Thermococcus gammatolerans EJ3: one gene and its partners. Each later gene encodes a partner of the first gene's protein in a complex. Links are inferred from orthologs where the notes say so. Each region holds a gene or a part of one and is shown on either strand. Other genes may lie near its edges.

The links. The genes of interacting proteins can lie anywhere in the genome.
Region 2: the proteins of tuf (region 1) and TGAM_RS00840 are in contact, whole or in part, in a crystal structure (PDB 7CSL), measured with the Pyrococcus horikoshii proteins. The link is inferred for Thermococcus gammatolerans EJ3 from one-to-one orthologs. Residues at the interface, in WP_010885563.1 of Pyrococcus horikoshii: Val16, Lys20, Ser21, Lys62, Arg65, Glu66, Arg67, Gly68, Val73, Ala74, His75, Ile88, Asp89, Ala90, Pro91, Gly92, His93, Asp95, Phe96, Lys98, Asn99, Gly103, Ala104, Asp227, Val228, Tyr229, Ile231, Val234, Val237, Val239; in WP_010884146.1 of Pyrococcus horikoshii: Phe4, Leu6, Val7, Val9, Arg11, Met13, Pro14, Thr15, Asp16, Pro17, Leu38, Ala39, Lys40, Glu44, Pro45, Ile46, Ala47, Phe48, Gly49, Leu50, Tyr56, Leu58, Arg60, Asp61, Glu62, Glu63, Tyr65, Ser66, Phe67, Asp68.
Region 3: the proteins of tuf (region 1) and rpl12p are in contact, whole or in part, in a crystal structure (PDB 3WY9), measured with the Pyrococcus horikoshii proteins. The link is inferred for Thermococcus gammatolerans EJ3 from one-to-one orthologs. Residues at the interface, in WP_010885563.1 of Pyrococcus horikoshii: Lys125, Glu126, Phe129, Arg132, Thr133, Lys165, Leu166, Thr169, Lys324, Gln326, Leu359, Ala360, Ile369, Glu372, Ile384, Ile422, Ser423, Gln425; in WP_010886059.1 of Pyrococcus horikoshii: Glu96, Glu97, Leu100, Leu103, Ser104, Ala105, Leu106, Phe107, Gly108.

Annotation. Positions count from the first base shown.
Region 1 is NC_012804.1:1,009,636-1,013,297, forward strand. What follows is about bases 525-3,485. They hold tuf (translation elongation factor EF-1 subunit alpha), read left to right. Parts: upstream 525-1,342; coding sequence 1,343-2,629; downstream 2,630-3,485. Other genes in these bases: TGAM_RS05345 (carbamoyltransferase family protein), read left to right, coding at 525-1,131; rpsJ (30S ribosomal protein S10), read left to right, coding at 2,680-2,988; TGAM_RS05365 (aminotransferase-like domain-containing protein), read left to right, coding at 3,338-3,485. Outside these bases: more of TGAM_RS05345, read left to right, coding at 1-524; more of TGAM_RS05365, read left to right, coding at 3,486-3,662. UniProt on the Methanocaldococcus jannaschii protein: GTP hydrolase that promotes the GTP-dependent binding of aminoacyl-tRNA to the A-site of ribosomes during protein biosynthesis.
Region 2 is NC_012804.1:161,515-164,984, reverse strand. Bases 264-3,032 are described here. They hold TGAM_RS00840 (elongation factor 1-beta), read left to right. Parts: upstream 264-1,394; coding sequence 1,395-1,670; downstream 1,671-3,032. Other genes in these bases: TGAM_RS00825 (tetratricopeptide repeat protein), read right to left, coding at 2,258-3,032; TGAM_RS00830 (DUF2283 domain-containing protein), read left to right, coding at 2,037-2,261; TGAM_RS00835 (DUF4258 domain-containing protein), read left to right, coding at 1,751-2,047; TGAM_RS00845 (zinc finger domain-containing protein), read left to right, coding at 1,204-1,377; TGAM_RS00850 (Lrp/AsnC family transcriptional regulator), read left to right, coding at 606-1,058. In the rest of the region: more of TGAM_RS00855, read left to right, coding at 1-263; more of TGAM_RS00825, read right to left, coding at 3,033-3,280. UniProt on the Methanocaldococcus jannaschii protein: Promotes the exchange of GDP for GTP in EF-1-alpha/GDP, thus allowing the regeneration of EF-1-alpha/GTP that could then be used to form the ternary complex EF-1-alpha/GTP/AAtRNA.
Region 3 is NC_012804.1:473,379-476,884, reverse strand. The notes cover bases 439-3,243. They hold rpl12p (50S ribosomal protein P1), read right to left. Parts: upstream 2,099-3,243; coding sequence 1,778-2,098; downstream 439-1,777. Other genes in these bases: TGAM_RS02480 (50S ribosomal protein L1), read right to left, coding at 3,204-3,243; TGAM_RS02485 (50S ribosomal protein L10), read right to left, coding at 2,176-3,198; dcd (dCTP deaminase), read left to right, coding at 1,288-1,761. Outside these bases: TGAM_RS02510 (hypothetical protein), read right to left, coding at 1-15; more of TGAM_RS02480, read right to left, coding at 3,244-3,506. UniProt on the Methanocaldococcus jannaschii protein: Forms part of the ribosomal stalk, playing a central role in the interaction of the ribosome with GTP-bound translation factors.

The DNA of each region.
Region 1 (3,662 bases):
TTAGGATTTAAGCCGATGCGCCACGAGGGGAAGGTGATGAGCTTAGCGGCCTACGGGCGGCCGAGCTACGACCTGAGCGCGATAATCGAGCTCAACGGGCTGAGCTTTGAGAACCACCTCAAGGTAATCGGCGTTGAAGCAACTAAAAAGCTGGCCGAGTTCTTCAGGTATCCCTTAAGGCACGCAAGGGACATCGCCATGAGGATGAAGAGGGGCGACCTCGACGGGAAGCTCCAGAGGAAGGCCATCGAGATAGCGGCGAGCGCGCAGAAACACCTTGAGAAGCTCCTCGAGGAGCTCGGCGTTAAGCTCCGCTCTAGGGGCCTTCCTTTAGCTTACGCAGGTGGTGTGGCCCAAAACGTCAAGGCCAACGCGGTTTTGAGAAAAATCTTCGGGGACGATAACCTGTGGGTCTTCCCCGCGATGGACGACGGGGGATTAGCGTTTGGCGCGGCAATCTTCGCCAAAGCCCAGCTCGAGAGGCTCGACGGAAAATGGAAGCCCTTCAAGCTTGAACACGTCTACCTTGGCCCGTCCTACGATAAGGCGTACATTGAGGAGTTTCTGAGGAAAGAGAGTCTCGAGTTTGAGGAGGTTGACGAAAAGTTCGTTGTCGACGTTCTGAGCGAGGGGAAGCTCGTCGGCTTCTTCCAGGGGGCGATGGAGTTTGGGCCGAGGGCTTTAGGCAACCGCTCGATTCTGGCCAACCCATCCGACGAGAGCGTCAAGGAGCGGCTTAATCTGGCGCTCAAAAGGGACGTCTTCCAGCCCTTCGCGCCCTCTTTGCTCTGGGAGAAGGCCGGGGAATATCTCGAAGACCTTGGAGGCAGGCCGAACGAGTTCATGACGATGAGCTACACCGCGAGCGAGACCTTCAGAGAAATAGCTCCGGCTGTAATTCACGTGGACGGCACGACGAGGCCCCAGGCGGTGAGAAAAGAGGTGAATCCGAGCTACTACGAAGTCATTAAGACCTTCGAGAGGAGAACTGGCATCAGGGCTGTTCTGAACACGAGCTTCAACATGCACGGCGAGCCGATAGTCTGCTCGCCGGAGGACGCGCTGAGAACCTTTAGAAGGGCAGGGCTGGACGTTTTGGTCATTGATGGGTTTGCTATTGTGGGGCACTGAAGAGTTCTCCTCTTTTGCATCACTCAGAATTGACAAATTCAAGTCCAAACCCGATTAGTTAACTTTTTAAACCCGCTCCTTAAGTTATGGACGGAACTCGTGAGGTCCCCCCGAAAAAGGCGGGTTTCCCGCCCGAGGGGACCGAGGTTCGAAAGATTTAAAAAGCCATCCTAGTCAACGAGACTAGACCAAAATATGGAGGTGTTTGAAAATGGCTAAGGAGAAGCCGCACGTTAATATAGTCTTTATAGGCCACGTCGACCACGGAAAGAGCACCACCATCGGAAGACTGCTCTTCGACACCGCCAACATTCCGGAGAACATCATCAAGAAGTTCGAGGAGATGGGTGAGAAGGGCAAGTCCTTCAAGTTCGCTTGGGTCATGGACAGGCTCAAGGAGGAGCGCGAGAGGGGTATCACCATTGACGTCGCCCACACCAAGTTCGAGACCCCGCACAGGTACATCACCATCATCGACGCTCCGGGTCACAGGGACTTCGTTAAGAACATGATCACCGGTGCCAGCCAGGCCGACGCCGCCGTTCTCGTCGTCGCCGCCACCGACGGTGTCATGCCGCAGACCAAGGAGCACGCCTTCCTTGCCAGGACTCTCGGTATCAACCACATAATCGTCGCTATCAACAAGATGGACATGGTGAACTACGACCAGAAGGTCTTCGAGAAGGTCAAGGCCCAGGTTGAGAAGCTCCTCAAGATGCTCGGCTACAAGGACTTCCCGGTCATCCCGATCAGCGCTTGGGAGGGCGACAACGTCGTTAAGAAGAGCGACAAGATGCCCTGGTACAAGGGTCCGACCCTCATCGAGGCCCTCGACCAGATACCCGAGCCGCCGAAGCCGATCGACAAGCCGCTCCGCATTCCGATCCAGGACGTCTACTCCATCAAGGGTGTCGGTACCGTCCCGGTTGGCCGTGTCGAAACCGGCGTCCTCCGCGTCGGTGACGTCGTTATCTTCGAGCCTGCCAGCACGATCTTCCACAAGCCCATCCAGGGTGAGGTTAAGTCCATCGAGATGCACCACGAGCCCCTCCAGGAGGCTTACCCCGGCGACAACATCGGATTCAACGTTCGTGGCGTTGGTAAGAACGACATAAAGCGCGGTGACGTTGCCGGACACACCACCAACCCACCGACCGTCGTCAGGCCGAAGGACACCTTCAAGGCCCAGATCATCGTCCTCAACCACCCGACTGCCATCACCGTCGGATACACCCCGGTGCTTCACGCCCACACCACCCAGGTCGCCGTCAGGTTCGAGCAGCTCCTGGCCAAGCTCGACCCGAGGACCGGTAACATCGTCGAGGAGAACCCGCAGTTCATCAAGACCGGTGACTCAGCCATCGTCATCCTCAGGCCGACCAAGGCTATGGTCATCGAGCCGGTCAAGGAGATCCCGCAGATGGGTCGCTTTGCCATCCGTGACATGGGCCAGACCGTTGCTGCCGGTATGGTTATCTCCATCCAGAAGGCCGAGTGAAGGCCTTCTCTGACTTTTCCTATACTCCTTAACTTTTAGGAGGGACGGAAATGCAGAAGGCAAGGATTAAGCTCGCGAGCACGAACATCAAGGCCCTCAACGAGGTCACCGACCAGATTAAACAGATCGCCGAGAGGACCGGCGTCAGGATGAGTGGCCCGATACCGCTCCCGACCAAGAGGATAAGGATCACCACCAGGAAGAGCCCGGACGGAGAGGGTACAGCTACCTTTGACCGCTTTGAGCTCCGTGTTCACAAGAGGCTCGTGGACATCGAGGCCGACGAGAGGGCCATGCGCCAGATTATGCGCATCCGCGTTCCTGAAGATGTTACCATTGAGATCGAGCTCATCTCCTGATTTCCTTTATGCGCCGGGGTAGCCTAGCCTGGGAAGGCGCGGGCCTGGAGAGTCCGTGGGCGTTAGCCCGCCAGGGTTCAAATCCCTGCCCCGGCGCCAAACTCCTTCTCCCCCGCCTGTATGGACTTTTGATACTTTGCATTGTGTCATAAATTGTCCATTGTTGACTTTTTCCGGGTTGTGGGGAATTTGATCGCTCATTGGTGCTCTTAAAATTATTTCCGGTCTTTGCTTTACAAATGGAAAGACCAGGTCGCCTTTTTGAAGAAAAAGTTTATAACCCTTGGAGCCGAGGAATCTATGTACAGCTCCGTACTAATGAACTTGAATGATCATTGAGGTGGTGGGTATGCACAAAAAACTTGAAAAAAAGCTCGCGTCCGAGCCCCTCAACTTTGAGTCCTTCTTCTCCGAGAAGGCACTCCAGATGAAGGCCTCGGAGATTAGGGAGCTTCTCAAGCTCGTCGAGACGAGCGATGTTATCAGCTTAGCGGGTGGATTGCCGGCCCCCGAGACATTTCCAGTTGATGTCATCAAGAAGATTGCCCAAGAGGTTCTTACGGAACACGCAGACAAGGCCCTGCAGTACGGAACGACGAAGGGTTTCACCCCCCTCCGCCTGGCACTCGCGAGGTGGATGGAGAAGCGCTACGGAATTCCGATGAGCAAGGTCG
Region 2 (3,470 bases), 850 kb from region 1 along the record:
CGCCTTTATTACCTCCAACCCCGGCAAGGTTGAGGAAGCAAAAAGATACTTCGAGCCACTAGGCGTTGAAGTTTACCAGCTCCACATGAGCTATCCCGAAATACAGGCGGATACGCTCGAGGAGGTCGCGGAATACGGGGCAAGGTGGCTGGCCGGGAGAATAGATGGGCCCTTTTTTCTCGACGACTCAGGCCTCTTCGTTGAGGCCCTCAAGGGCTTCCCCGGCGTTTACTCGGCCTACGTTTACAAGACGCTTGGCTATTGGGGCATCCTCAAGCTCCTCGAAGGTGAATCCAACAGAAAAGCCTATTTCAAGAGCGTTATCGCCTACTGGGACGGAGAGCTTCACATATTTAGGGGTAAAGTGGACGGGAAGATAACGGAAGAGCCCCGGGGAAGCGGCGGTTTTGGGTTCGATCCCGTTTTCATACCCGAAGGCTTCGACAGAACCTTTGCCGAAATGACAACCGAGGAGAAGAACGCGATCTCCCACAGGGGAAGAGCGCTGAAGGCCTTTGCCACTTGGCTCAAAGAAAACCTTAAATAACAAAGAGCGACCAAGATACAAAGGTTCAAGTTGTACAAATGACGGGGAGGGTAAGGGAATGCCCGGACTGCTCGACGACATAGACATGAAGTTGCTCGAAGAGTTAAGGAAGAACGCCAGGGAGAACATAGCGACCCTGAGCAAAAAAATCGGCATACCGAGGACGACGGTGCACTACAGGATAAAGAAGCTCGTTGAGGAGGGAGTTATAGAGAAGTTCACGATAAAGCCCAACTACAAGAAGCTCGACCTTGGAACCACTGCCTTCATACTGGCAAGGTACGACCCAGAATCAGGAATAAACCAGAGAGAAGTTGCCAAACGCGTTGCAACGCTCGATGGAGTCTATGAGGTGCACATAATCACGGGAGAATGGGACCTCCTGATAAAGGTCAGGGCAAAGAACTCGGAGGAGATCGGAAAGATCGTCATCGATAAACTAAGGGAGATAAAGGGGATCGGGCAAACGGTTACGATGGTTTCGTTCGTTTCGGTTAAGGAGGAGATCTGAAGGAGAGGGCGATGATTGGCGTTCTCCTTTCTGATTTTATGATGACGCGAGGTTTCCTGAGCCCTTTCGAAAGATTTATAAAAGATACCTTGAAACGGTGACCAGTGGGTAAAAACCACCTTTCTTGGAGGTGTTCGCAGTGGAGATGAAGTTCGAGATACCCGTATGCACCTCATGCGGAAAGGAAATAACCCCAAGGGAGCACGCCACCCACTTCGTCTGTCCGAACTGCGGTGAGGCGATAATCTGGCGCTGCGAATCCTGCAGGGTCCTCAGCGTTCCCTACAAGTGCCCCAAGTGCGGATGGGAGGGGCCGTGAATTAGGAGGTGAAGAAGATGAGCGACTACAATATGGTTGCGGTTGTTAAGGTCATGCCGACCGACCCCGAGGTCAACCTCGACGAGCTCGAGGCAAAGCTCAAGGAGGTTCTTCCCGAGAAGTTCGGTCTCGCCAAGGTCGAGCGCGAGCCCATAGCCTTCGGTCTCGTCGCCCTCAAGTTCTACGTCCTGGCCAAGGACGAGGAGGGCTACGACCTCGACCAGGTTCTCGAGGCCTTCAGGCAGGTTGAGAACGTCGAGTCAGCTGAGGTCGAGACCGTTTCGAGGATTTAAAACCTCTTTGTTCTTCTTTGTTATCACATTCTCACAGAACTTAGCGAAAATATTTTTAGAAGTGGGGTTAAACTTTGTTGATGTCAAAGATTATACTAAGTGAACACGCGAAATTGCGATTAAGGGAGCGCAAAATTGAAATCGACGAAGTACATAACGTCATGGAGTTCCCAGAGATGAAGTTCTATGATTTGAAATCCGGTCATTTTATCGCAATTGGTCGGAGGAGTGTCCCTAATCACTGGCTAATCCTTGCGTACGATGACTACGGAGATGTAATTGAGGTCATTACAATAATCGATACGAGCAAAAGTCTAGAAAGGGGATTGTTGAGAAAAGGACGTCGTCTAGGAGGTGGATTCGAATATGAAGATTAGATATGACCCCAAGGCGGACATTCTCTACATTCTCCTCAAGGAGGGCCCGGTAGCGGATACCGATGAAGTAGATGAGGACATCTGGTTCGAGTACGATGAGCAGGGAAACGTAATCGGAATAGAGATTTGGAACGCCGGCGAGAACGTAATTCGGAGGAGTCTCCTTGAGATAGAGCGTTATGCAAAGGGATTAAAAGAAGAGGCAAAAACCTAAAGCCCCAAACTCAAACTCAGCTTCGGCCTCTTCCACTCGTCGAGTATCGAGCGGAGCTCCTCGTTTTCCACCTTCGTGTAAAGCTCGTCGAAACGCTTCTTTGCTTCGTCGTCTCCGGCACGCCAGCGCGCCAGCTCGGCTATCGCCCTGAAGAAGTACGCCGTATCGTCCTCGAAGAGCTCGGCAAAGGCCTCCATGTTCCTCGCTATCGTGTCGTATTCCCCCTCATTGAACAGTCCCTCGATGAAGTCAACCAGCGTGTCGAAGACGACCCCGAAAATGTCGTCGCTCACGTTGATTGCCTTGAGCAAGGCCTCGCGGAGGGCCCTGAAAGCTTTGTCGTAGTCTTCTCTACCCGCGTGAATCTCGGCCTCGACCAGCTTGGCGTTTATCTCAATCTCGTCGTCGCGCGGGTTTCTGAGAACCTCATTAATCAGCGCCTCAGCGGTGTCGTAGTTCCCGAGCTCGTAGTGGAAATGAGCTAAGTCGAGGAGGCTTATGAGTCTGTTCTTCTCATCGCCGATGCGCTCGAATATCTCTTTCGCATGCTCCATCAGCTCTATGGCCTTCTCCGTTTCGCCGAGCTCGTCGTAGTTCACCGCGAGGTTCGCCAACGTCAGCGCTATCTCCTTGTCGTTCTTCAGGACGTTCTCTTCGTGCTCAAGGAGTTTCTGGTACGTCTCTATCGCCTTCTCGGGCATTCCGAAGTGCTCGTAGGCATCGGCAAGGTAGTAGAGCGCCGTCGCGTACTCCTCGGGGTCGTCCTTCTTCCTCTCGACAACCCGCCTGTAGAGTTCAATCGCGCTCTCGACGTCGTCGAGGTGAGCGTAAACGTGTCCAATCTCGTGGAGCAGGTCGTAGGGGTCGTCGCACTGAACCGCCACTTCTCCAAGCCTCTTGAGCTCTTCCCTGAGCTCTTCCTCGGTCTCTATCGCGTCAATGTAATCGTCAAAGAGCTCGAGCAATTTCTCGCAGTCCTTCTCGCTCAAAGCCCGTTCCCACTCTTCCTTGACGTTCATTTCACATCACCGCCCTTCGGTTGGCCGAACGGGTTAAAAAGATATGGTCAACACTTAAGTGTCTAAACGTTCAATTTTATGGTCTAATCTCGTCTAAATGACTAATATTTGTCACTATTTCTCTCCCACGCTGTCTCAATTGTCAGTATGGTGGTCATATGTTCATAATAGTTTGTTTATCTCGTTTAGC
Region 3 (3,506 bases), 540 kb from region 1 along the record:
CAAATTTTCGTTCATTATCAAACCTCCCGATATCCCTCAGATTAGAGCAGTCCGGATTGGACATATTACCAGCCCCTTGAATAACTTTCTATTTACCTATTCTGTGTTCTTCTCCTTAAAAAGCTTCCTAGAAAGTTTGAATTTGAATTTTCTCAATTGAAAGTTTTCAGATTGATCAAAAAAGGCTAGAAAAAAACTAACGGACAAAAATGCTGTCTCCCAGCTGGAAATTAAAATAAATCATAGGAATGTGCAACCCTGAAGAAATCCAGCATAGATAAAAGATTGGAAAATAACCCACATTTTGGAGGTATGTTGAGCAGAGAAAGAGAAATACTGAAAAAGTGCGGCTGAATGTCCAGCTGTTAAATTTAGGAATGAGAGTAAAACATGGGGTTCGAATTTCGTCTGGAGCCCAGTTGAATGGTAGCCCCGCGGGGATTCGAACCCCGGTCGCGGGATCCAGAGTCCCGCATGCTTGGCCGCTACACCACGGGGCTGTGCCCGTTGATAGGTTCCGGGATGGATTTATAAATTTTACCCCCACAAGCTTTGCTTGTGCAAAGCTTGACCAAAAATGCCCCCCTCACCAACGGGCAAAAATTAGCTGTGCACTGGAGAACTGGATAATTTTAAACGGGTTTACCACAAAAGAGAAACCCATCAAGACAGCTTCAACAACTCCCTATCGGTGCCCAAAGGGCGCATTCTTAAGTAAAACCCCACAGAAGGAGCAAATTTAGTAGAAACCCCTTCTAAAACTTGCACTTCTAAAAAGCACTCACTCTTCCGCCAGCACTGAAGCTTTTGGAAAAAGCTTCACCAAAGAAACTTTGCTGGGCAAAGTTTCATTAAAGTTGTGATTCTTTTAGCAGCGTCACTTTGAGAGTGTTTGCGCTTTTAATGGACTCGTGTAAAATGCGAATTCTTAGATTTTAGAAGCTTTCTCACGTGGGTTTACTTTTTCCCGCGCTCCAAAGGAGCGCTTCTTAGAGAAACCTCTCCCAGAGGGTTCCTCGAAAAGAATTCTTTGAGAGTACTATCATTTGAAAGCGCAAACTCCTTAGAATTACCTTTTAGACAAGAATCACAAACCTTGATGAAACCTCGTGCAGATAAATTTTGGGGGTGTTGGGGCGGAGCCCCCCTTGTCTTTCGTATGGCGGGCCGGGCGGGATTTGAACCCGCGACCTTCGGCTCCGAAGGCCGACGCCCCATCCAGGCTAGGCCACCGGCCCTTCGGAACCGTTTTAAGGCGACCCAAAATAAAGCTTGCGGTGGAAAGCCATGATGCTCCCAGACTGGAAGATCGAAAAGGAGATACTCATCGAACCCTTCTCGAAGGAATCACTTCAACCTGCAGGCTACGACCTGAGGGTCGGAAAGGAGGCATACGTAGAGGGGAAACTAATCGATGTTGAAGAGGCCGGCAACGTGATTATCCCACCAAAGAAACATGCCCTAATCCTAACTCTCGAAAGGGTTAAGCTCCCGGACGATGTTATGGGTGACATGAAGATAAGGAGCAGTTTGGCAAGAGAGGGGATACTCGGCTCGTTCGCGTGGGTCGACCCTGGATGGGACGGCAATCTTACGCTCATGCTTTTCAACGCATCGAACGAACCAGTCGTTCTGGAATACGGGGAAAGGTTCGTTCAGATAGCGTTTATAAGGCTTGAAGAACCTGCAAAAAGGCCCTACCGCGGAAACTATCAGGGGAGCAGGAGAATAGCGCTCTCAAAGAGAAGGGTCAGAAAGTAAAGAAAATGGGAGGAGTTCAGCCGAAGAGGGCACCGAGACCAGCGAGGGCCTCCTCCTCGCTGACCTCCTCTTCTTCCTCCTCTTCTTCCTCCTGGGCCTCCTCGGCACCGCCCTCTGCAGGGGCAGGAGCGGCGGCGACCGCGACCGGAGCGGCGACCGGCATGGCGGCCTTCTCAATGACCTCGTCGATGTTGACACCCTCAAGGGCGGCAACGAGGGCTTTTATCCTGGCCTCATCTGGGCTAACACCGGCGGCCTCAAGCACCTTCTTGAGGTTCTCCTCGTTTATCTCCTTACCAGCGGCGTGGAGCAGCAGAGCGGCATACACATACTCCATCTTTTCACACCTCCAATCATCTTCATTTTTTCATCCATTTCACATGGATCCACAGGATACGAGGGAAATTGAAAGTTTCAGCCGAAGAGGGCGCCCAGTCCAGCGAGGGCCTCCTCCTCGCTTGCTTCCTCCTCTTCTTCCTCTTCCTCCTCGGCCTCCTCAACCTTCTCCTCAGCTGGCTGAGGGGCCGCAACGGCCACTTGGGCTTGAGCATTTAAAAGCTCTTTGGTCTTCTCATCGAGCAACTCCTCGGGCAGGTTCTGTGCTATGAGCAGGAAAGCACGTATCGCCCTGCCAAGGATGTCCTCGACGGTCTCAGGTGTGATGTAACCGGCCTCGACCGCGACGTTCTTGGCTCCAAGATAAGCCTTCTGGATGATGGCCTCGATGGTCTGCTTGGTCGGATAGGCGGTGTTAACCGACAGGTTGAAAGCGTGCATGTAGGCCTGCTGGAGCATGTTGATGTACTCCTGCTCGTCTATCGCGAGAACGTCCGGAGTGTAAATGATGTCATCCTCGTAAGCCGCAAGCAGGTTGAGGCCGACTTCAAGGGGCTCAATACCAAGGGCGTTGAGGATTCTCGCGAGCTGCTCGGTTATGACTTCCCCTGCCTTGAGAACGGTGTAATCCTTCTGTATGGTGACCTTACCTTTCTCAATCCTCGCTGGAATTCCAAGGGCCTGCATCTCACCGACTAACGGACCCGGCGCAAGGGAAGTCGGTCCTGCAGGAATAACAACGTCCTTTGGAACGACTGCCCCTGGCTTTGCAGGAGCTGGGGTTTTGCTCTCCTCGAGGAGCTTGTAGAGCTTGAACGGGTTCATCTCGGTGGCGAGTATGGCAGCACCGCCCTCGATGTAGTCGGCGAGCTTCTCGAGGTCAGGCTTGTTGAGCTCCTGAGCGGCCCTTTTTATGGCCAGCTCGATGAGGGTGTTCCTGCTGACCCTGAGGAGAGCCTTCCCGCGGAGTTTGTCACGCATCTTGCTGAGCGGATAAGCGGGGACACCGGCCACGTCAACTAGGGCAATCACTGGGTGGCTCTTGATGATCTTGGTAAGCTCTTCCACTTCTTTCTTCTTCCACTCGGCTACGTGGGCCATCTCCCTCACCTCTCAACCTTAACGGCCGGTCCCATTGTGGTCTTGATGTACACTGACTTCACCTGGTTCTCGCCGCGCTCAAGCTTGTTGATGATGGCGTTGAGAACCGCCTCGGCGTTCTCCGCTAACTTCTCGTCGTCCATGTCCTCAGTTCCAATAGGAGCGTGGACAACCGGATTGTTCTTGAGCTGTATCCTGACGGTCTTCTTGAGCCTGTTGACTATGGGCTCGAGGTTGGTCAGGGTCGGCGGAACGACCTGTGGCATCTTGTTCCTCGGACCAAGGTACCTACCGAGGTACCTACCTAT